Regions from separate parts of the Mesorhizobium sp. LSHC412B00 genome, predicted to be linked through region 3. Evidence: predicted binding sites of a transcription regulator. Region 3 holds the regulator's gene; each other region holds the start of a gene.
What was found. The regulator PhoB, encoded in region 3, activates phosphate uptake and scavenging genes when phosphate is short. The targets are predictions, from matches to a motif close to TGTCATNNANCTGTCAT.

Region 1 (5,495 bases), on a different contig from region 3:
AAGAAGGCCGACTGGATCAGGCTGAAAGGGATATAGTCGGACGACAATATGTCGAGCAGGCCGTCGCCGGCCAGCGTTCGAGCCGAGACATTGCCCGAATGCGAGGAGCCGCGCATGACGTTGGGCGCGCCCATCAGCACGCCGAGCCCGGCATCCTTCGAGGCCTTGGCGGCTTCCAGCGTGGTCGGGAATTCCGCGACGCGCACGCCTTGTTCGATCGCCTCGTCGACATGGCCTGATGTGGCGTCGTCATGGCTCGCCAGCACAATGCCCCGCTCGTTGCAGGCGGCTGATATCGCCACCCGGTTCGGTCCCGAATTCTTCGCTGATTCCGACATCCGCTTTTCGCAGAACAATTGGAAGTCGCGATCGGTCAGCTTCAGCTTGCGCTGGTAGTAATAGGCGTAGGTCTCGAGATTGACGAACTGGCGCTGTCCCGGCGCATGGTCCATCAGCGAGGCCAGTTTGACCCGCTCGTCGCCATCGAAATTGGCGAAAGCCCGCAAGCAATCCGGCGCCGAGACCTCACAGCGCAGGTGCAGGAAATGGTCGGCCCGCAACCGGTCTTTCGCGACGCTGTCCTCGATCGCGTCGGCCAGCTTGCGGATGTCGTCGGAGGAAAGGTCGGCGTCCTCGTCCATGCCGACGCGCAGCGCGTCGAGCACGGTGGTGATCCCGGCGGTCGCTACCTGCGCGTCATGGGCGAGCACGGCGGCGATCGGGTTCCAGCGCACCTTCGGGCGCGGCGCATAATGGCCTTCGAGATGGTCGGTGTGGAGCTCGACCAGACCGGGAATGATGTAGTCGCCGCCCATGTCCTCGCCAGCCATGTTCCCGCCGATTTGGCCGGTGCCGGCGTCGATGCCGGAGATAAAACCGTCGCGCAGCGCGAGCGACCCTTCGACGATCTCGTCGGCAAGCACGATGCGGGCGTTGTGGAGAACAGTTTCGGCGGTCATTTCAGGCGGTCCCTGGTTACTCGGACGAATTGCGGTCAGGCGGTTTTTCGGGCAGCGCGGCGGCCGAGCGCATGATGCGAAAGCACCATGAACGGAGCGCCCGGTTCGGTTTCGACGAACAGCGTCAGCGCATCCACCAGCACCGGCTGCTGCAGCACATCGGCGAACAGGCTGTCGATTGCCGCGCGCAGACGTTGGCTTTCCTGCGGCCCGGCCCGGCCGGACAGCGTCATGTGGAAGCGAAAGGTCTCGAACACGTAGGGGTAGCCCCACTGACAGAGATTGCGGAACTCGGCCGGTTTCAGCGAATCCGGGCTGCGCCGTTCGATTTCCGCTTCGGTGAGCGGCGCGCGAAAACGGTCGAAGCTAAGCACGACATCATCGGCGAAACGGTTGAGCGGCGGCAGCGGACCTTCCGGCACCAAAGCGAAGAAACCATCGATCTGGCTGACGACCAGGCGCGGGATGGTGACCGTCGGCGTTGCTTTGGCAAAGGCGTCCAGCGCCGCGCGCAGCGAGCTTTCGGTTTCGTTGGCCGCCAACCGGAACGGCGCTTTCAGCGTCGCATGAAAACCGTAGCGCCGCGCCGATGCGGTGTGAAAAGCGACTTCGGCCGCCGACAGCTCGCCCACCGCCTCGACCGGCCTGGTGGCGGCGCCAAAGGGGTCGCGACCCAGCCAGTTGGCGGCGATCCGCGCCAGCGGCTCGTCCTGCATCGGGGTGAAATAGATGGCGTAGCGCATCGAAAATCCTCGTCAGCCCGCTGCCATAGGTGATTTCCATGACGGATTGACGAAGCTTATGCGGGTTTTCGAAGGCAAATCGACCCCGCAGGTCCTTAGCCGACGATTTTTCGCTGCTGGACCAACAGCTTCCGCCACAAGCGAAGGCCGATCAGGCCTTCATCAGCCACTCGTGCTCGGGCGCGTTGTGGAACTTCCACGTCCGCTTCGGCCCGGCCATGACGTTAAGGTAATAGAGGTCGTAGCCGTGACAGGCCGCGCACGGATGATAGCCCTTGGGCACCAGCACGACATCGCCGTCCTCGATCGCCATCGCCTCGTCCAGTTCGCGGGCGCCCGACTTGTCGGCGTCGGTGTAGACCCGCTGGAAGGCAAAGCCCTGCGGCGGGTTGAGGCGGTGGTAATAGGTTTCCTCAAGATAGGATTCGGCAGGCAGATTGTCCTGGTCGTGCTTGTGCGGCGGGTAGCTCGATGTGTGGCCGCCGGGCGTGATGACCTCGACCACCAGCAGCGAGTCGGCGGGCTTGCCCTCGGGCAATATGTTGGTGACGTAGCGCGTGTTGGTGCCTTTGCCCCGAGTCTCCTGGCCGAGGTCGTCGGGTGCGATGACGCGAACGGGCAAGCCGCCGCCCAGGCCCGGCGCCGAGCAGACCGCGAGTTCGAGATCGGTGTCGGCGGTGACCGACCAGTCCGAACCCTCCGGAATATAGACCGACCACGGCTTGCCCTCGAAGGGCGACATGCGCTCGCCGAGCAGGCCGAGTTCCTGGCCGCCGGCCCTTGCCGTGCCCTTGCCGGTGACGAACACCAGGCAGACTTCGCGATCCTGCGTCTTGCCGGATGCGGTCTCGCCCGGCTTCAGGCGGTGCAGGTCGAAGCCGACATAGGTCCATCCGGCGCTTTTGGGCGTGACATGGGCGACGCGGCCATGGCCCTTGTCGGCTTTGACGAGCAGTTTCGACATGTTTTGTCTCTCCTATCGCAAGTCTTCGAGGTCGGCCTCTCAACTTCGTCATCCTAGGGCGAAGCAGGAGCGAAGCTCCGTCGCGAAGACCCTAGGATGACGAAGCGAGGGACGTTCCGGCCAATCACCGACGTAGGCGATACGCCAGGTGTCCAGTGTCCGACCCGCAAGCCCTTCCGAGCCACGGCCGCTTCATTCCTTCGGTTCGGCGTCCGCCTTCGCTTCGCCGGTCTTCGGTCGATCAGGCGCAGCCTTGCTCTCCTCCACCGGCTTGTAAAGGTAGAAGAACTGCCAGACGGCGTAGGCGGCAAAGCCGAGCGCAATGATGCCCCAGAATGGGGTGCCGGAGGCGAATTCTATCCCCGCCCAGATCACGCAGACGGCGACGACGGCAACGCGCCGCCACAGCGGCCGGAAGAACGGGTGCTCGTAATCCTTCATCGGATCGCCTCAGGCATTGGGAAAGCCTTGCGTCTCCACCGTGTAGCCGGCAGCCGTCATCACGCGCATCAATTCCTTGTGGCCGACCTGCGCCATCTTGAGCGGCGGGTTCTTTTTCGGGTCCTGCTCGGCCTCGACGACGAACCAGCCTTCATAGCCATGGTCGGCGAAGCGCTGCACGATGGCGCCGAAATCGAGCGAACCGTCGCCAGGCACCGTGAAGGCACCGAGCGCCACGGCGTCGAGAAAGGACTGCTTTGTGCGGTCGAGCCCGTCGATCACACCCATGCGCACATCCTTCACATGGACATGGCTGATGCGCTTGTGGTGGTTGTCGATGGCGTGCAGCACGTCGCCACCGGCAAAGGCGAGATGCCCTGCATCGAGCAGCAACGGAATGCCTTCGCCGGAATGGCGCATGAAGGCATCGAGCTCCGGCTCGGTCTCGACCACCGCCGCCATGTGATGGTGATAGGACAGCGGCATGCCTTGCTCGGCGCACCATTCGCCGAATTCGGTGAGGCGCCTGGCATAGGCCCTCATCTCGTCGTTGGACAATTTCGGCTTCGTGGCGAGAGGCCTGGAGCGATCACCCTGGATCGAGCGGCCGACCTCGCCATAGACGATGCAAGGCGCATTCACCGCCTTGAACAGGTCGATCATCGGCTGGATGCGATCCTTGTTCTTGCCCATGTCCTCATCGACCAGCGTGCCGGAGAACCAGCCGCCGCACAGCGTCACGTCGGCCTTTTTCAGGATAGGCAGCATGATTTCGGGGTCATTGGGAAAGCGGCGGCCCATTTCCATGCCGGTGAAGCCGGCCGAGCGCGACTGGCGCAGGCACTCTTCCAGCGAGACGTCGTCGCTGAGTTCGGCAAGATCATCGTTCCACCACGCAATGGGGGACATGCCCAGTTTGGCTTTCAAGTTTTAGCTCCGGTTTCTTGTTCACCTCCCCCTTGTGGGGAGGGTCGCTGCGAAGCAGCGAGGTGGGGTGCGGCGCCAGACCCCCACCCGGACCTTCGGTCCGACCTCCCCACAAGGGGGAGGTAGGGGCCGGGTGCATGTACATCAATCGCCGATTGTCTGCATCTGCCGCTTTTCGTCGTAGGCCTTGCGGGCTGCGTTGACCTGCGGCCGTGCGGAGACTTCCGGCACCGCGACATCCCACCAATGGCCGCCGGCATCGGTGGAAATCAGCGGGTCGGTGTCGATGACCAGCACGGTGGTGCGGTCGTTGGTTTTCGACTTTTGCAGCGCGGTCTCCAGGCCGGTGATCGACGGCACCTTCTCGGCAATAGCGCCCATGCTCGCCGCATGCGCGGCGAAGTCGATGTCGGGCAGGATCTCGTGGCGCGCGTCCTTCAGGAGGTTGTTGAAGTTGGCGCCGCCGGTGGCCATCTGCAGCCGGTTGATGCAGCCATAACCCCTGTTGTCGAGCACCACTATGGTCAGCTTCAGGCCGAGCATCACCGACGTGGCGATTTCGGAATTCATCATGAGGTATGAGCCGTCCCCGACCATGACGACGACCTCCTGGTCGGGCTTGGCCATCTTGGCGCCGAGCCCGCCGGCAATCTCGTAGCCCATGGTCGAGAAGCCATATTCGCCATGGTACGAGCCGGGCGCGCCTGCCTGCCAGAGCTTGTGCAACTCGCCCGGCAGGCCGCCCGACGCGTTCAGCAAGGTCACGCCGGATCCCAGCGCGCGCTGCACGGCGCCGATCACCTGCGCGTCCGAAGGGAAGGCGGCGTTGGTCGACGCCGTCACCTTGGAGGCTTCGGCCTGCCAGGCCTTCTTGCCTTGGGTCGCATTGTCGGTCCATGTCGCCGGTGCTTTCCACTTCCCCAGCGCAGCACCGAGTTCGGCGAGCCCTTCGGCCGCATCGGCGACCAGCGGCAGCGCGCGGTGCTTGCCGGCGTCGAAAGGCTGCACGTTGAGCCCGATGATGGTCTTGCCGGAGTTCTTGAACAGCGCCCACGAGCCGGTGGTGAAATCCTGCAGGCGGGTGCCGATGGCGAGCACGACATCGGCTTCTTCCGCCAGCCGGTTGGCCGCGGACGTGCCGGTGACGCCGACCGCCGCCATGTTGAGCGGATGTGTGTCGGGCAGCGAGGATTTGCCGCCTTGCGTCTCGCAGACCGGAATGCCGGCGCTCTCGGCGAATTTCGCCAGTTCATCCGAAGCCTGCGAATACAGCACGCCGCCGCCGGCGATGATCAGCGGTTTTTTCGCACCCTTCAGCGCGGTGACCGCCGCCGCCAATTCATGCCGGTCCGGACGCGGACGGCGCTGGTGCCAGACGCGCTCGGCGAAAAAGCTCTCGGGATAGTCATAGGCCTCGGCCTGCACGTCCTGGCAGAGCGACAGCGTCACCGGGCCGCATTC
Region 2 (5,495 bases), on a different contig from region 3:
GGCGTTGCCGACCAGCCGCTCGACGGCGCCGAGTTCGATCGTGTCGGCCATGGTCGAGGTGCCGTGCGCGTTGATGTAGTCGACGTCGGCGGGCGTCAGCTTGGCCCGGTTCAGCGCCGCCGTCATGCATCGGAAGGCGCCGTCGCCGTCTTCGGCCGGTGCAGTGATGTGATAGGCATCGCCGGTCAGGCCGTAGCCGGTGACCTCGGCATAGATCTTGGCGCCGCGCGCCTTGGCGTGTTCGAGTTCTTCCAGCACGACGACCCCGGCGCCCTCGCCCATGACGAAGCCGTCACGGTCGCGGTCATAGGGACGCGAGGCCTTCTCAGGCGTGTCATTGCGGTCGGTGGACAGTGCCCGGCAAGCAGCGAAGCCGGCAAGCGATAGTCTGGTCACCGGCGATTCCGCGCCGCCGGCCAGCATCACGTCGGCATCGCCGAAGATGATCAGCCGGGCGGCATCGCCAATGGCGTGCGCGCCGGTCGAGCAGGCGGTGACGACGGCGTGGTTGGGGCCTTTCAGCCCATGCCGGATCGATACCTGGCCAGATACCAGGTTGATAATGTTGCCGGGAATGAAGAATGGACTGATACGGCGCGGTCCGCGCTCTTTCAGGATGATAGCGTTCTCGGCGATGCCCTCGAGGCCGCCAATGCCGGAGCCGATCATGACGCCGGTGGCGCAGCGCTCGGCTTCGGTGCTGGGCTCCCAGCCGGAATCCTTCAGCGCTTCGTCGGCGGCCGCAATCCCGTAAAGGATGAAGTCGCCGATCTTGCGCAGTTCCTTGGGCTCGAGCACGGCTTCGGGATTGAGCGTGCCGTTGGTGCCGTCACCGCGCGGAATGACGTGGGCGATCTTGCAGGCAAGATCTCCCACTTCGAACTCGGTGACGCGCTTGGCGGCGCTGCGGCCGGTCAGAAGTTCCTTCCAGCTGTGCTCGAAGCCCATGCCGAACGGCGAAACCAGGCCAAGGCCCGTGACGACGACACGCCTCATCGCAGGTCCTCCCCGGTGATGACTGCGGATAGTGTCAGGCTGAAGCCTTGTCGATGTACTTCACGGCATCGCCGACGGTCAGGATGGTCTCGGCCGCATCGTCCGGAATCTCGACGCCGAACTCTTCTTCGAAGGCCATGACGAGTTCGACCGTGTCGAGGCTGTCCGCGCCCAGATCATCGATGAAGCTCGCCTGCTCCGTCACCTTGTCGGCATCGACGCCAAGATGTTCGATGACGATCTTCTTGACGCGCTCTGCGGTGTCACTCATTTGGGGCATCCTCGTCTTTTGTTTGTCTGTCTTCGTTAGCGGGCAGAATGCCGCTAATCAAGCTGAAAGATGGTCCTGCCGGAAACGCAACGATGCCGGACCGGTTTTTGCCCGAACCGCCGGGTTGCGGGCCGCATTACACGAAAAATGGCTGAGGTCCAAGGCGAAATGGTCTCTTTTCACAAGCCGGCCATGTCTTCTTATCACCCGGCAATATCCTGTCAGATCATGGCCATGCCACCGTTGACATGGATGGTCTGGCCGGTGACGTAGGCTGCCTCGTTGGAGGCGAGATAGGCGACGGCCGACGCCACTTCAACACTCGTGCCCATGCGGCGCGTCGGGATCGCGGCCATTATCGCGTCTTTCTGCTTGTCGTTGAGCTTGTCGGTCATGGCCGATTCGATAAAGCCCGGGGCGACGCAGTTGACGGTGATGTTGCGGGTGGCGATCTCCTGCGCCAGCGACTTGGAAAAGCCGATCATGCCGGCCTTGGAGGCGCAATAATTGGTCTGGCCAGGATTGCCGGTGACGCCGACCACCGAGGTGATGTTGATGATGCGGCCATGGCGGCGGCGCATCATCGGATGGGTCAGCTCGCGGGTCAGCCGGAACACGGCGGTGAGGTTCACCTCCAGCACGCTGTCCCAATCCGCGTCCGCCATGCGCACGAACAGGCCGTCCTTGGTGATGCCGGCATTGTTGACCAGTATGTCGACGCCTTCGAGTTCGGCTTCGGCCTTCTGGCCAAGCGCCTTGACCTCGTCACGGTCGGCAAGATTGGCCGGGAACAGCTTTACCCGGTCGCCGAGTTCGCCGGCCAGGGTCTCCAGTTTCTCGATGCGGGTGCCGTGCAGGCCGACAATGGCGCCTTGCGCATGCAGCACCCGGGCAATCGCCTCGCCAATGCCGCCCGATGCGCCGGTGACGAGCGCCTTGCGGCCGGTCAGTTCGAACATTTTCGTCTCCTGATCTTAAGAGAACACCCTTCCCACGGGAGGGGTTGAATCGCCAGTGGATTATGCAAGCGCGGCCAGCGCCGCCTCGACTTCGGCCGGCGTGCCGACGGCCGATGTGGCGATGTCGCGGTTGATCCGCCGCGCCAGGCCGGAAAGCACCTTGCCGGCGCCGATCTCATAGAGCGTGGCGACGCCATTGGCGCCGAACCACTCCACCGTTTCGCGCCAGCGCACGCGCCCGGTGATCTGCTCGACCAGGCGGCGCGCGATCTCGTCGGGGTCGCTGGTCGGGGCTACAGTGACGTTGGAGACGACGGGCACGACCGGTGCATTCTTGGTCACGCCGGCCAGCGCCTCGCGCATGACATCGGCCGCCGGCGCCATCAGCGCCGAATGGAAGGGTGCGGAGACCTGCAGCATCAGCGCCCGCTTGGCGCCCTTTTCGGTGCACAGTTTCGCGGCGAGTTCCACCGCCGCCCTGGCGCCGGAGATCACCAGCTGGCCGCCGCCATTGTCGTTGGCGATCTGGCAGACCTTGCCGGATCCCGTTGCGGCCTCGGTGCAAGCGGCTTCGACGTCGGGCTGTTCCAGTCCGATGATCGCCGCCATGGCGCCCTCGCCGGCCGGCACCGCCGCCTGCATGGCGTTGCCGCGGATGCGCAGCAGCCGGGCAGCATCGGCGACCGAAACGAAACCGGCCGCGGCAAGGGCGGAATATTCGCCGAGCGAATGACCGGCAACGTAGGCAACCTTGTCCTTCAGCGAAAAGCCGCGCGCTTCCAGCGAGCGGATTCCCGCCAGCGAGACCGCCATCAGCGCCGGCTGGGCATTGGCAGTCAGGGTCAGCGCCTCTTCCGGGCCTTCCCAGATCAGTTTCGACAGCTTTTCGCCCAGCGCATCATCGACTTCCTCGAACACCCTGCGTGCCTCGGGGAAGGCGTCGGCGAGGTCCTTGCCCATGCCGACAGCCTGGCTGCCCTGTCCCGGAAAGGTGAATGCGACGGCCATTTGGGCGCTCTCCAGCGGCTGATTTTTACTGCCTGTGACGCAAGGCGGACCGCCAAGTCAAGCCCGGAGGGGGTATTTCGGCTCTCGCTTGAACCGGAGCTGACCCCGAGTCCCTGTTCCCAAAGGCTTTTTGCCGATCACACCTGATGAAAACCGCTCACGAATCGTTTGCTGGCTCTTCTTATTTTCGCCACAGGCGCTAGCTTTTGCATGACAGTTCTATGACAGAACGGTGGCGCGAGTGGAAATACGCGTTGCTTGGGCCGGGGGAAGAGACGTGGCTAGGATCAGGAAGGGCGCGGCCGTACCCGCGCCACAGTTCTTGGAAGACGATCCGTCCACCGGCTACCTGCCGGGGCGCAGATGGCCGGTCATCCGCTACGGTCTGGTCACGCTGCTTGCCTCCGCCATCCTGGTGTTCGCCATCGAATGGATCGTGCGCGGCGACTTCTTCGGCACGGTCGACTTCTTCCTGCAGCCATTCAAGCCGGGCTGGACCACCATCATTGTCTTTGCATTGGTGCTGATGGGACTGGACGCCGTGCTTGGCCGCAGTCACCAGAGCCTGATGATCGTGGCGCCGCTGACGCTGGCGCTGGCCTTTGTCGGGCATCAGAAGTCGCATTATCTCGGCGATCCGCTCTACCCAACCGATTTTCTTTATTCGCGCCAGATCATGGCACTGATGCCGCTCCTGGTGCGCGAACGGCCTTGGACGGCGCTCGCCATGGCGGTCGGCATCGTCGCCGGCCTGTCGCTGCTGATCTATGGCTGGCGGTTGTGGCGCCGCAAGGTTCCGATCCTCAGCCGCAAAGGGCGGCTGGCGCGGCTGACGCTGGCAGTGCCGCTGCTCGCCTTCTTCGTCTCAATCATGGACTACGCCACCTTCTCGTGGACCCGCGACCGGCTGCAGATCATCCCGATCATGTGGGACCAGAAGGAGAACTACGCCTCCAACGGGTTTGCGCTGGCCTTCGCGCTCAACGTGCCGATGGCGCATGTCTCGGCGCCGGCGGGCTATTCCGACAAGGCGATCGACGCGATCGACAGGCCTGCTGTGGCGGCCTCGGTACCGGATGAGAAACCCGACATCATCGTGGTGATGAGCGAATCTTTCTGGGATCCGACCAAGCTGCCCGGCGTCACAATCACGCCTGACCCGATCCCCAATGTGCGGGCGCTGCGTTCCGGCTATATGTTTTCGCCGGAATTCGGCGGCATGACCGCCAACATCGAATTCGAGGCGCTGACCGGCTTTTCCAATGCCTTCCTGCCGGCGGGCTCGATCCCCTACCAGCAATATGTGCGCACACCGACGCCGTCGCTGGCGACCTTCCTGAAAAGCGAGGGATACCGGGCGCGCGCCATCCATCCGGGCACCAACTGGTTCTGGAACAGGGGCGCCGTCTATGCCGATTTCGGCTTCAACGATTTCCGCTCGGAAGAGACGCTGCCGCCACTGGAAAAGCGCGGGCCGCTGGCTTCCGATGCGTCGATGACCGACGAGATCATCGCAGAGGCCGACGCCAGCGAGCGGCCGGTGTTCTTCTTCGCCGTCAGCCTGCAGAACCACGGTCCCTACGAGCCGTACCGCTATTACAATCCGACCCACAAGGTCGCGGCACCGATCAGCACATGGGCGCGGGAATCGCTGCTCAGCTACGCCGAAGGCTCCGCCGATGCCGACCGTGGCCTCGAACGATTGATCGAATGGGCGAAGAAGCGCGAGCGGCCGACGGTCATCGCCTTCTTCGGCGACCATCTGCCGCCGCTCGGCCCCGTCTATGTCGAAACCGGTTACCTGAAGGACAATGTCGCGCCGCGCAAGGAACCGACGCCGGAGGCGGCACTGGAGCATCATCAGACGCCGCTGGTCATCTGGTCTAACCGCACCGGTCCGGCGCAGGATATGGGCGCGGTGAGCCCGGCCTTCCTGCCCTACCACATCCTGACAACGGCCGGGATCACGCACCCCTACTACACCGGCTTCCTGGGCGCGCTGCGCGAACGCTATCGCGTCGTCGACCGCAATCTGCTTTTGACACCGTCAGGTGAGGCCACGCCGGACTGGGCGCGGCAGAAGGACGTTGATCCGGCGATCAACGACTTCCGCCTGCTGCAATACGACATGATGTTCGGCAAGCGTAAGGCGGCTCCGGACTTCTTCCCCGAAACGATCAACGGTGGTACCCCGCATACGAGTTGATGCCTGGTATTTTTCCAACCCTGCGACGCCAGGACGCTGTCCGGAGCATGCGTTA
Region 3 (5,495 bases):
CCGGCGACCGCGCTGCCGGTTCAGATCTATATGTGGGCAAACGAGGCTGAGCGCGCTTTTGTCGAGCGCATGTCCGGCGCCATCATCATCCTGCTCGTCTTCCTCATGGCCATGAACATCACCGCGATCGTGCTCCGGCGCCGCTTCGAGCGGCGCTGGTAGAAAAAAGGCAATTTGGTATGAACATCATGACCGAACAGTCCCTTGAGAATGCAGTGGGCGACAAAATGAACGCCAAGTCGAACGAAGTCATCAAGATGCGCGGCGACAAGGTCGGCGTCTTCTACGGCGAGAAGCAGGCGTTGTTCGACGTCAATCTCGACGTGCGTCAGAACCAGGTGACGGCGCTGATCGGCCCGTCCGGCTGCGGCAAGTCGACCTTCCTGCGCTGCCTCAACCGCATGAACGACACCATCGATTTGGCGCGGGTGACCGGCAAGATCACGCTCGATGAAGACGACATCTACGACAAGAACATCGATGTCGTCGAACTGCGCGCCCGCGTCGGCATGGTGTTCCAGAAACCCAACCCGTTCCCGAAGTCGATCTACGAGAACGTCGCCTACGGCCCGCGCATCCATGGGCTGGCCAAGCGCAAGTCCGACATGGACCAGATCGTCGAGCAGAGCCTGAAGAAGGCGGCGATCTGGAACGAGGTCAAGGACCGCCTGCAGGAGCCCGGCACCGGCCTGTCCGGCGGCCAGCAGCAGCGCCTGTGCATCGCGCGCGCCATCGCCGTGTCGCCGGAGGTGATCCTGATGGACGAGCCCTGCTCGGCGCTCGATCCGATCGCCACCGCCCGTGTCGAGGAGCTGATCGACGAACTGCGCCAGAACTACACGATCGTCATCGTCACCCACTCGATGCAGCAGGCGGCGCGCGTGTCGCAGCGCACGGCGATGTTCCATCTCGGCTATCTCGTCGAGGAGGGCGCCACCGACAAGATGTTCACCAACCCCGACGACAAGCGCACCCAGGACTACATTACCGGCCGCTTCGGCTGAGCCGTCCGGCGGGTGAATTTTCAGGCACGAGGACCAAGATCATGGGTGAACATACCGTCGCCTCCTTCGATGAAGAGCTCGGGCAGATCAGCAAGCTGATCGGCGACATGGGCGATCTGGCAGGCTCGATGGTCAGCGGCTCGACCAGGGCGCTGCTCAATTCGGACAATGCGCTGGCACAGCGTGTCGTTTCCGACGACGCCATCATGGATGCGCGCCAGCGCGAACTGGACGACCGCGCCATCACGCTGATCGCCAAGCGCCAGCCGATGGCCAACGATCTGCGCGCCGTGGTCGGCTCGATCCGCATGGCCGGCGACCTCGAGCGCATCGGCGATCTCGCCAAGAACATCGCCAAACGCGTCGGCACCGTGGGCTTGAGCGTCACGCCGCGCGACCTCTCGCACTCCATCGATGCCATGGCGCAGCTGGTGCTGATCCAGGTGCAAGGCGTCGTCGAGGAATATGCCGCCACCGATGCGGCAGCTCTTGCAAAACTCAGGAATGACGACGAGCGCATCGACGTCAAATACACGTCCGTGTTTCGTGAGCTCTTGACCTACATGATGGAAGACCCTCGCAACATCACCGCCTGCACGCATCTCTTGTTCTGCGCCAAGAATCTTGAGCGCATCGGCGATCATGTCACCAACATCGCCGAAAATGCGTATTATGTGCTGACCGGCCAGCAATTGCCCGCCAATCGTCCGAAGCAGGACGAGACGGCGATGGCCACGCCGGCCTGATGAGGGTGAACTGCCTATGATCGCGCCACGCATCATGGTCGTGGAGGACGAGGAGCCGCTAGGCGTGCTCCTCCGCTACAACCTCGAATCCGAAGGCTATCACGTCGAGGTGGTGACACGCGGCGACGAGGCCGAGATCCGCCTGCAGGAAAACGTGCCCGATCTCCTGGTGCTCGACTGGATGGTGCCCGCTGTTTCCGGCATCGAGCTCTGCCGGCGGCTTAGAGTGCGGCCCGAAACCGAGCGGCTGCCGATCATCATGCTGACCGCGCGCGGTGAGGAAAGCGATCGCGTGCGCGGCCTGTCCACCGGTGCCGACGACTATCTGGTCAAGCCATTCTCGACGCCGGAGTTCATGGCGCGCGTGAAGGCGCTGCTGCGCCGGGCCAAGCCGGAAGTGCTGTCCAGCGTGCTCAAGGTCGGCGACATCGTGCTCGACCGCGAGTCGCACCGTGTCTACCGCAAGAAGAGCGAGATCAGGCTCGGACCGACCGAGTTCCGGCTGCTCGAATTCATGATGCGCCATCCCGGCCGCGTGTTCTCGCGCAGCCAGCTGCTCGACAATGTCTGGGGCGAGACGATCTACATCGACGAGCGAACCGTCGACGTCCATGTCGGGCGCTTACGCAAAGCGGTCAACAACGGCCGCATGCCGGATGTCATCCGTACCATTCGCGGCGCCGGCTACGCGATCAGGGAAGACTAGGATGCTGCGCGTCGCGCCGTTGCCGGCCATTCAGGCGACATGCTTGCCGGATTTGGCCTGAATGCCCGGCGCGAAAATCTCCTGATCGACGAAGCCGAGCGCGCGCATGGCACAGCCTTCGCGGATCAGCGGCAGCTCGTTGGGCTCGGTGTCGAAGGAGATCGATTTCGAGTGCTGGCCGCCGGCGGTCTGGGCGATCGCTTCGCGCAATGCCGGCTCGATCAGGTCGAAGGCGGCGGCGCTGACGCCAACCATGGCGACAGGCGCCGGGTCGATCAGCGCAAACAGGCTGCCGAGGCCGAAGCCGAGCGCCTCACCGGCCTTGCGATAGGCTTCGCGCTCCGGGCCATCGGTTTCGCGGGCGCGCGCGGCGAGTGCGCGCATATCAGCGTCGCCGATATCGACCGGCTCGGCATCTTCGCTCATCATTTTGGCGCTGCGCCAGATGGCGTAGTTTCCGGCATAGGCCTCGACGCAGCCGCGCCGCCCGCAGCGGCAGAGCGCGCCGCCCGGACGGTGGATCATGTGGCCGAACTCGCCGCCCGAGGAATGGGTGCCGGTGAACAGTTCGCCTTTCAGCACCAGCCCCATGCCGATGCCGTGCGACAAGAGGATCGCGATGAAATTGTCGCGGTAGCGCTCGGGCTGGCGCCATTGCAGGGCCACCGCCATCATATTGCAGTCGTTCTCCATGGTGGCAGGAATGCCGAATTCCGCTTCCAACATGTCGGCGAAGGCAATGTCGGTCAGTGGCGTGATTGGCGACCACAGCATGGCCCGCGCCTGCGAATCGGTGATGCCCTGGATGCCCATGGCAATGCGGGCGATGCTCTGGACATCGAGGTCCGGGTCCGCGAGACGCCGCCCGACGATTGCTACGCATTCGCCGATCAGCTCGTCGCGCGGCATGGTCAGCGTGTCGAGCCGGCGCTGTTCTTCCGCGACCACCTGGCCGGCATAGTCGATGACGGTGACGGAGAGGAAGTTCAGCGACAGCACCACGGTCATGACCGCCGCCGCTTCCGGGTTGAGGCCAAGGCCGACCTGCGGCCGGCCGCGTTTCAGCGAGCCGGTCTCGCCAGGCTTGCCTTCAATCAGGATGCCTTCTTGAATTAGATCAGACGAGATTGCCGATATCGTCGAATGGCTGAGGCCGGTGGTCGCCGCAATCTCGGTCCGCGACGGCTGGCCGGCCCGGCGCACGGCCGAAATCACCATCGCACGGTTGCGACGGCGCAGATCGTCGTGGCGGATCCCAACCGACATTTGTTTTCCTCCCGGCCTCCTCGCGCCTCATGATAGTGAAGGCGTTCGACGGCACCAGCCAAATATTGGCAGACGCCGGCAGCCCTGTCATTGTTTATTGCGGAGCTCGAAAAAATTCGGCAACGCTATCAGAATCCATCATAATCGATGTTGACAGTGCCTTATCATTGAACCAGTATTTTTTCGAGGCTCGAAAAAATGGAGCCTCTTTGTGCAGGCCTTCGGGCCGGTTTTGTCGCGCCGTGGGCGGCGCAGGGAGGGTTATAATGAACAGATTTGCAGCCGCCATGCTGGCGGGTGTCGCCATGTCGCTGGCGCTGATGTCGGTCGCGCAGGCGAAGGACAAGGTCATCGGCGTGTCGTGGTCGAACTTCCAGGAAGAGCGCTGGAAGACCGACGAGGCGGCGATGAAAACGGCGATCGAAGCCGCCGGCGACAAGTACATTTCGGCCGACGCGCAGTCCAATCCCGGCAAGCAGCTGACCGACGTCGAAAGCCTGATCTCGCAGGGCGCCAACTCGCTGATCATCCTGGCGCAGGACGCCTCGGCCATCGGCCCGGCGGTGCAGAAGGCGCTGGACGAAGGCATTCCGGTCGTCGGCTATGACCGCCTGATCGAGAACAAGGACGTTTTTTACCTGACCTTCGACAACAAGGAAGTCGGCCGCATGCAGGCCCGCGAAGTGTTCAAGGCGAAGCCCGAAGGCAACTATGTCTTCATAAAGGGCTCTGGCTCGGATCCGAATGCCGATTTCCTGTTCTCGGGCTCGATGGAAGTGCTCAAGGAAGCCATCGACTCGGGCAAGATCAAGAATGTCGGCGAGGCCTATACCGATGGCTGGCTGCCGGCCAACGCCCAGAAGAACATGGAACAGTTCCTGACCGCCAACGACAACAAAGTCGATGCCGTGGTTGCGGCCAATGACGGCACCGCCGGCGGCGTTGTCGCCGCGCTGACGGCGCAGGGCCTTGCCGGAACGGTTCCGGTCTCGGGCCAGGACGGCGACCATGCCGCCCTGAACCGCATCGCGCTCGGCACGCAGACGGTGTCGGTGTGGAAAGACGCGCGCGAACTCGGCAAGAACGCCGCCGAGATCGCCTCGCAGCTTGCCGATGGCAAGAAGACGGGCGACATTGCCGGCGCCAAGGACTTCACCACGCCTGACGGCAACACCGTCAAGTCGCTGTTCCTGACCCCCGTCGCGATCACCAAGGACAACCTCAACGTCGTCATCGACGCCGGCTGGATCAAGAAGGACGAAGTCTGCACAGGCGTCGCCGCAGGCAGCGTCGCGGCTTGCAACTGATCTCGACGACTTGAAGAAATGAGGCGCCGCGGCTGTCAAGCCGCGGCGTTTTCTCTACGAGAATTGTGTGTTTCCGCCATCGGCGGCAAACTTCTAGGCTGTGGTCCGGCATCCGCGCCAGACGGCAAGCCGCTGGAGGACATCATGACCGACACGACCTCAAATCCGCAGGCCGATACGGCACGAGCGTCTGAACTCGGCGCGGTCGCCCGGTTCCTGAAGGCGACCGAGCTCGACACGCGCATGCTCGGCATGGTCGGCGCGCTGCTGGTCATCTGGGTCGGCATACATATCCTGTCGGGCGGGCTTTTCCTGACGCCGCGCAATCTTTGGAACCTGTCGGTGCAGACGTCCTCGGTCGCGATCATGGCGACCGGCATGGTACTGGTCATCGTCATGCGCAACATCGACCTTTCGGTGGGCTCCGTCGAAGGCGTGATCGGCATGATCATGGGCGTGGCACAGG
Region 4 (5,495 bases), on a different contig from region 3:
TTCGACCTGTGGCCGGGTGAGGTTCTGGCCGTCGTCGGCGAATCCGGCTCCGGCAAGACGACGCTGCTCAACTGCCTGTCGACGCGGCTGCTACCATCTTCTGGCACCGCCAGCTACCGCATGCGCGACGGCCAGTTCCGCGAACTCTACCGTATGAGCGAGGCCGAGTGCCGCTTCCTGATGCGCACCGACTGGGGCTTTGTTCATCAGAACCCCGCCGACGGCTTGCGCATGACGGTGTCTGCCGGCGCCAATGTCGGCGAGCGGCTAATGGCGGTCGGTGACCGCCATTACGGCAAGATCCGCGCCACTGCCGTCGACTGGCTGTCGCGCGTCGAGATCGACGAGGACCGCATCGACGACGAGCCGCGCGCCTTTTCCGGCGGCATGCGCCAGCGCCTGCAAATCGCCCGCAACCTCGTCACCGGACCGAGGCTGGTGTTCATGGACGAGCCGACCGGCGGCCTCGACGTCTCGGTGCAGGCGCGCCTGCTCGATTTGCTGCGCGGGTTGGTCACCGATCTCGGCCTGGCGGCCATCGTCGTCACCCACGATCTCGCCGTCGCCCGGCTTCTGTCGCAGCGTATGATGGTGATGAAAGACGGCCGTGTCGTCGAAAGCGGCCTGACGGATCGCGTGCTCGACGATCCCCGCGCGCCTTACACGCAATTGCTTGTTTCCTCGATTCTACAGGTGTGAAGATGGCGCCAAGGCACCCCCCTCTGGCCTGCCGGCCATCTCCCCCTCAAGGGGGGAGATCAGCAGCTTTTATGTCCCGCCCCTTCTACGATGCAGAAGAATGGCGAAGTCGAACGCGACAGCCAATCTCCCCCCTTGAGGGGGAGATGCCTGGCAAGGCAGAGGGGGGTGTTGGCCCGCGGACGAACAACGATTGGAGAACCTTCTGATGCCGACGCCCCTCGTTGTTTCCGGCGTCGCCAAAAGCTTCACCATGCATCTGCGCGACGGCATCAGATTGCCGGTTGTCGCCGGCGTCTCATTCTCGATCCGGGCCGGTGAATGCGCCGTGCTCGGCGGGCCTTCCGGCGCCGGCAAAAGCTCGATCCTGAAAATGCTCTATGGCAATTATGCCGTCGATGAAGGCCAGATCATCGTTCAGCATGAGGGCGGCCTGATCGATCTCGCCATCGCCAGCCCGCGCACGGTGCTTTCCGTGCGCCGCCAGACGATCGGCTATGTCAGCCAGTTCCTGCGCACCGTGCCGCGCGTCTCCGCGCTCGACGTGGTCGCCGAGCCGCTGGTCGAACGCGGCGAGGACCGCGAGAGCGCGCGGAAAAAAGCACGCACCTTGCTGGGGCAGCTCAATTTGCCGGAAAAGCTCTGGGCGCTGCCGCCGGCGACTTTCTCGGGCGGTGAGCAGCAGCGCGTCAATATCGCGCGCGGCTTCATCACCGAGCATCCGGTCTTGCTGCTCGACGAGCCGACAGCTTCGCTCGATTCGAAAAACCGCAACGTTGTGGTTGCGTTGATCGCCGCCAAGAAGGCCGGCGGTGTCGCCTTGCTCGGCATCTTCCATGACCCGGATGTGCGTGACGCCGTCGCCGATCGCATCATCGACGTGACCTCTTTCGCCGCCGGAAAAATCGCTGCATGAGCAGGAAACTATCGGAAGCGCCGTTGGTCCACGCCACGGCGCAGGTCGAGAACTCGACATTGGGGCGCTGGACAGAGATCGCCGACCGCAGCCGCGTGTCCGAAAGCATCCTCGGCGACTATTCCTACATCATGCAGGACTGCGTCGTCTGGTGCGCGACCATCGGCAAGTTCTCCAACATAGCCGCCGCCGTGCGCATCAACGCCACAAACCACCCGACCTGGCGGCCGACGCTGCATCACTTCACCTATCGCGCCTCCGACTATTGGGACGACGCCGAGCACGAAACAGAATTCTTCGCCCAGCGCCGCGCCAAACGCGTCTCCATCGGCCACGACACCTGGCTCGGCCACGGCTCGACCATCCTGCCCGGCGTCACCGTCGGCGATGGTGCTGCCGTAGGCGCCGGCGCTGTGGTGTCGAAGGATGTCGCGCCCTACACCATCGTTGGCGGGGTGCCAGCCAAGCCGATCCGCGAGCGTTTCGATCGCCGCACGGCCGAACGCTACCAGGCGCTCGCCTGGTGGGACTGGGACCACGCCAGGCTGCGCGCCGCGCTCGACGATTTTCGCGTACTCGAGGCAGACGCGTTCCTCGAGAAATACGGCGCCTGATCGGGTGCGACCACCCCCCACTTGCCGCACGGCTGTGGAGCGTAACAAAACTGACATCGTGATGACATGGCAGGTTCATGTCGCTGCGCTAGGCGAGAACCAGACGATCAATTCAGGTCTGGAACTCTTCGATGTTATCGACCCCTGCCACGCTCGAAATCCGCGGCGTCTCGCGCCGATTTGGCAAGAACACCGCTGTCAGCGCCATCGACCTGTCGATCCCGCAGGGCCAGATGGTCGGCATCATCGGTCGTTCCGGCGCCGGCAAATCCACCCTCCTTCGCATGATCAACCGTCTCATCGACCCCAGCCAGGGATCGATTTTTTTTGACGGTGCCGAGGTCTCGCGGCTGCGTGGCTCGCCGCTGCGACGCTGGCAGCGCGACTGCGCCATGATCTTCCAGCAGTTCAACCTGGTGCCGCGCCTCGATGTGCTGACCAATGTGCTGCTCGGCCGTCTCAATCATCGCTCGACCTTTTCCAACCTGCTCGGCATGTTTACCCGCGCCGAATGCGCTGAGGCGATTGCAGCACTCGAGCGCCTCGACATCGCCCGCACCGCACTGCAGCCAGCCGGCACGCTGTCTGGCGGCCAGCAGCAGCGCGTCGCCATTGCCCGCGCCATGATGCAGCAGCCCAAGGTGCTGCTCGCCGATGAGCCGATCGCTTCGCTCGACCCGCTCAACGCCAAGGTGGTGATGGACTCGCTGCAGGACATCAACCTGCGCGAAGGCATCACCGTCGTCACCAATCTGCACACGCTGGACACCGCCCGCACCTATTGCAACCGCATCATCGGCATGGCTGCCGGCAAGATCGTCTTCGACGGTCCGCCGGAAGCGCTCAACCGCGAGGCCGTGCGCCTGGTCTATGGCGCCGACGGCAACGGCGTCGATATCTCCGAGGCCATCACCTCGACCAGCATCGCCTACAAGCAAAAGATCGCCGCATCCGCCAGCCCGCTCGAGCCCGCATTCCCCGGGTACTGATCCATGATCCCGAAAAGTGGATACCGGTTTTCGGAAAAGATCATGGACCAAAACTGAGCCGCACTGGATCGACCGCCCGCGTCAAGGGCACTTGCAAAAATCAAGAACGCTGCCGGCGCGGGGCCGGAACTTACAGGAGAGACATCAAATGTTCAGGAAGATGGTATTCGGCGCCGTTTCGGCTCTCGCCATGGCAACCAGCGCCGCGCATGCGGCCGACCTCAAGGAATTCCGCGTCGGCATCCTCGGCGGAGAGAACGAAACCGACCGCCTGCGCAACTATCAGTGCCTGGCCGATCACCTGAAGACCGAATTCGGCTTCGAAAAGGTCTCGCTGTTCCCCGCCGCCGACTATGACGGCGTCATCCAGGGCCTGCTCGGCGGCACGCTCGACTTCGCCGAACTCGGCGCTTCCGGCTACGCCAGCGTCTACATCAAGGACCCGAAGGCGGTCACCCCGGTCCTCACCACCCAGCAGACCGACGGCGCCACCGGCTATTATTCCATCGGCCTGGCGCTGAAGTCTTCGGGCATTACCGACATCAAGTCGGCCAAGGGCAAGAAGCTCGGCTACGCCGATCCGGACTCGACCTCGGGCTACCTGATCCCGCTGACCCAGATCCCGAAGGACACCGGCGCCTCGAACGACGCCTACTTCGCCTCGACCCAGTTCAATGGCGGCCATGAAAACAACATCCTCGCCGTTCGCGACGGCAAGGTCGACGTTGCGGTTGACGATTCCTCCGGCATCGGCGACTTCAAGAACGGCTACACCTCCGGCACCTTCCACAAGGTCACCGCCAAGGGCGCCGTCGACCCCAACGACTTCGTCGAAGTCTGGCGCTCGGGCCTGATCCCGAACGGCCCGCTGGTCGTGCGCACCGCGCTCGGCGACGACATGACCGCCAAGCTTGCCGCCTTCTTCACCGACCTGCCGAAGAAAGACAAGGCCTGTTTCGAAGGCGTCGAAGGCGGCGACTTCACCGGTTACGTCCCGGTCAAGCCTGACTTCTACAACGTCATCGTCGAAGCCCGTAAGGCAGCCATCGGCGGCTGACGGCAAAATCAGAAAGGGCGACGTGAAAAACGCCGCCCTTTTTGCATGTCCCGATCATGACCATCTCAGCAACAGCCCGCTCCAACGCGACCCTGCAGGTAGCCAACGCTTGGCAGCGCCAGATATCGTTGCGGCGGCTTTATACCATCCTCGGCATCGGCCTGCTGCTGGCGGCGACGCTGTCGAGCATGTGGTTCGCCGACGAGGCCAATGCCGGTCACTTCTGGGACCGGCTGCCGCATATATTCGACTTCCTCAGCTGGCTGATCCCGAAGGACTGGAACGACGTCTGGCGGGCGCTGTTCGACATCGCCTCGCCGCATGACACCGGCACCCAGGAGTTCAACTTCCCGCTCGGCCGCGTCTATGTCTGGGGCGGCTTCTACATCCCCGAATATTTCGAGCTGATGCTGACCACACTCAACGTGGCGCTGGTCTCGACTTTCATCGGTTTCATCTTCGCCGTGCCGTTTTCGTTCATCGCCGCGCGCAACCTGACGCCGCATCCGGCGCTGCGGCTCGTCGTCAAGCGCTTCATGGAATTGCTGCGCGCCTTTCCCGAAATCGTCATTGCCGGCCTGTTCGCCGCCATTGTCTCGACCGGGCCGATCGCAGCCATCATCGCCATCGGCCTGCATTCGATCGGCGCGCTCGGCAAGCTGTTCTATGAAATCAACGAGAACATCGACATGCGCGCCGAAGAGGGCCTGAGAGCGGTCGGCGGCAACTGGTTCGAGCGCGTGCGCTTCGCCGACCTGCCGCAGGTGCTGCCCAATTTCATGTCCTACACATTGCTGCGCGTCGAGATCAACGTGCGGGCCTCGACCATTATCGGCGCCGTCGGCGGCGGCGGTATCGGCGAGGAACTGAAGCTCTCGATATCGCGCGGTTTCGGCGCCAAGACGGTGGCGTTGGTGCTGCTGTTGTTCACGACGATCTTCATCGTCGACCAGTTCTCCGCCTGGCTGCGCCGCAAGCTGGTCGGCGAGCAAGCTTTTCTGATGAGCGCTTAAATGACCGCTTTGACCACTGATCAGGTCCAGTCGATCGAGGAACGCTATCCGCAAATCTTTCGGCGGCCGGCCTACAAGCGATTCGCGCCGCTGTTCCTGTTCGGCGGCATCCTGCTCTACCTCGTTTACGCCTTGTGGTTTTTCAACCTGCCGCAGGTGATGCGCGACTCGCATTGGGAGCGCCTGCCGCTCTTCCTGACGCAATGG

Region 1: X757_RS137430 (DUF1045 domain-containing protein) is a predicted target of PhoB. The motif match lies at 1,741-1,757, and genes of this name have one in related genera.
Region 2: X757_RS141480 (LTA synthase family protein) is a predicted target of PhoB. The motif match lies at 3,445-3,461, and genes of this name have one in related genera.
Region 4: phnC (phosphonate ABC transporter ATP-binding protein) is a predicted target of PhoB. The motif match lies at 2,270-2,286, and genes of this name have one in related genera.

Annotation. Positions count from the first base shown of each region.
Region 1 is NZ_AYWB01000026.1:17,002-22,496, forward strand. Features, by position in the region: gene X757_RS137435 (alpha-D-ribose 1-methylphosphonate 5-triphosphate diphosphatase) at 1-959, opposite strand, end outside; gene X757_RS137430 (DUF1045 domain-containing protein) at 995-1,702, opposite strand; gene iolB (5-deoxy-glucuronate isomerase) at 1,854-2,666, opposite strand; gene X757_RS137420 (hypothetical protein) at 2,859-3,107, opposite strand; gene iolE (myo-inosose-2 dehydratase) at 3,117-4,034, opposite strand; gene iolD (3D-(3,5/4)-trihydroxycyclohexane-1,2-dione acylhydrolase (decyclizing)) at 4,179-5,495, opposite strand, start outside.
Region 2 is NZ_AYWB01000016.1:71,002-76,496, forward strand. Features, by position in the region: gene fabF (beta-ketoacyl-ACP synthase II) at 1-996, opposite strand, end outside; gene X757_RS141495 (acyl carrier protein) at 1,031-1,267, opposite strand; gene fabG (3-oxoacyl-[acyl-carrier-protein] reductase) at 1,489-2,226, opposite strand; gene fabD (ACP S-malonyltransferase) at 2,287-3,234, opposite strand; gene X757_RS141480 (LTA synthase family protein) at 3,512-5,440, shown strand.
Region 3 is NZ_AYWB01000015.1:53,153-58,647, reverse strand. Features, by position in the region: gene pstA (phosphate ABC transporter permease PstA) at 1-162, shown strand, start outside; gene pstB (phosphate ABC transporter ATP-binding protein PstB) at 180-1,004, shown strand; gene phoU (phosphate signaling complex protein PhoU) at 1,046-1,750, shown strand; gene phoB (phosphate regulon transcriptional regulator PhoB) at 1,767-2,456, shown strand; gene X757_RS142125 (ROK family protein) at 2,487-3,722, opposite strand; gene xylF (D-xylose ABC transporter substrate-binding protein) at 3,989-5,029, shown strand; gene X757_RS142135 (sugar ABC transporter permease) at 5,174-5,495, shown strand, end outside.
Region 4 is NZ_AYWB01000007.1:78,739-84,233, reverse strand. Features, by position in the region: gene phnK (phosphonate C-P lyase system protein PhnK) at 1-699, shown strand, start outside; gene phnL (phosphonate C-P lyase system protein PhnL) at 908-1,615, shown strand; gene X757_RS149840 (DapH/DapD/GlmU-related protein) at 1,612-2,229, shown strand; gene phnC (phosphonate ABC transporter ATP-binding protein) at 2,361-3,218, shown strand; gene phnD (phosphonate ABC transporter substrate-binding protein) at 3,367-4,275, shown strand; gene phnE (phosphonate ABC transporter, permease protein PhnE) at 4,332-5,288, shown strand; gene phnE (phosphonate ABC transporter, permease protein PhnE) at 5,289-5,495, shown strand, end outside.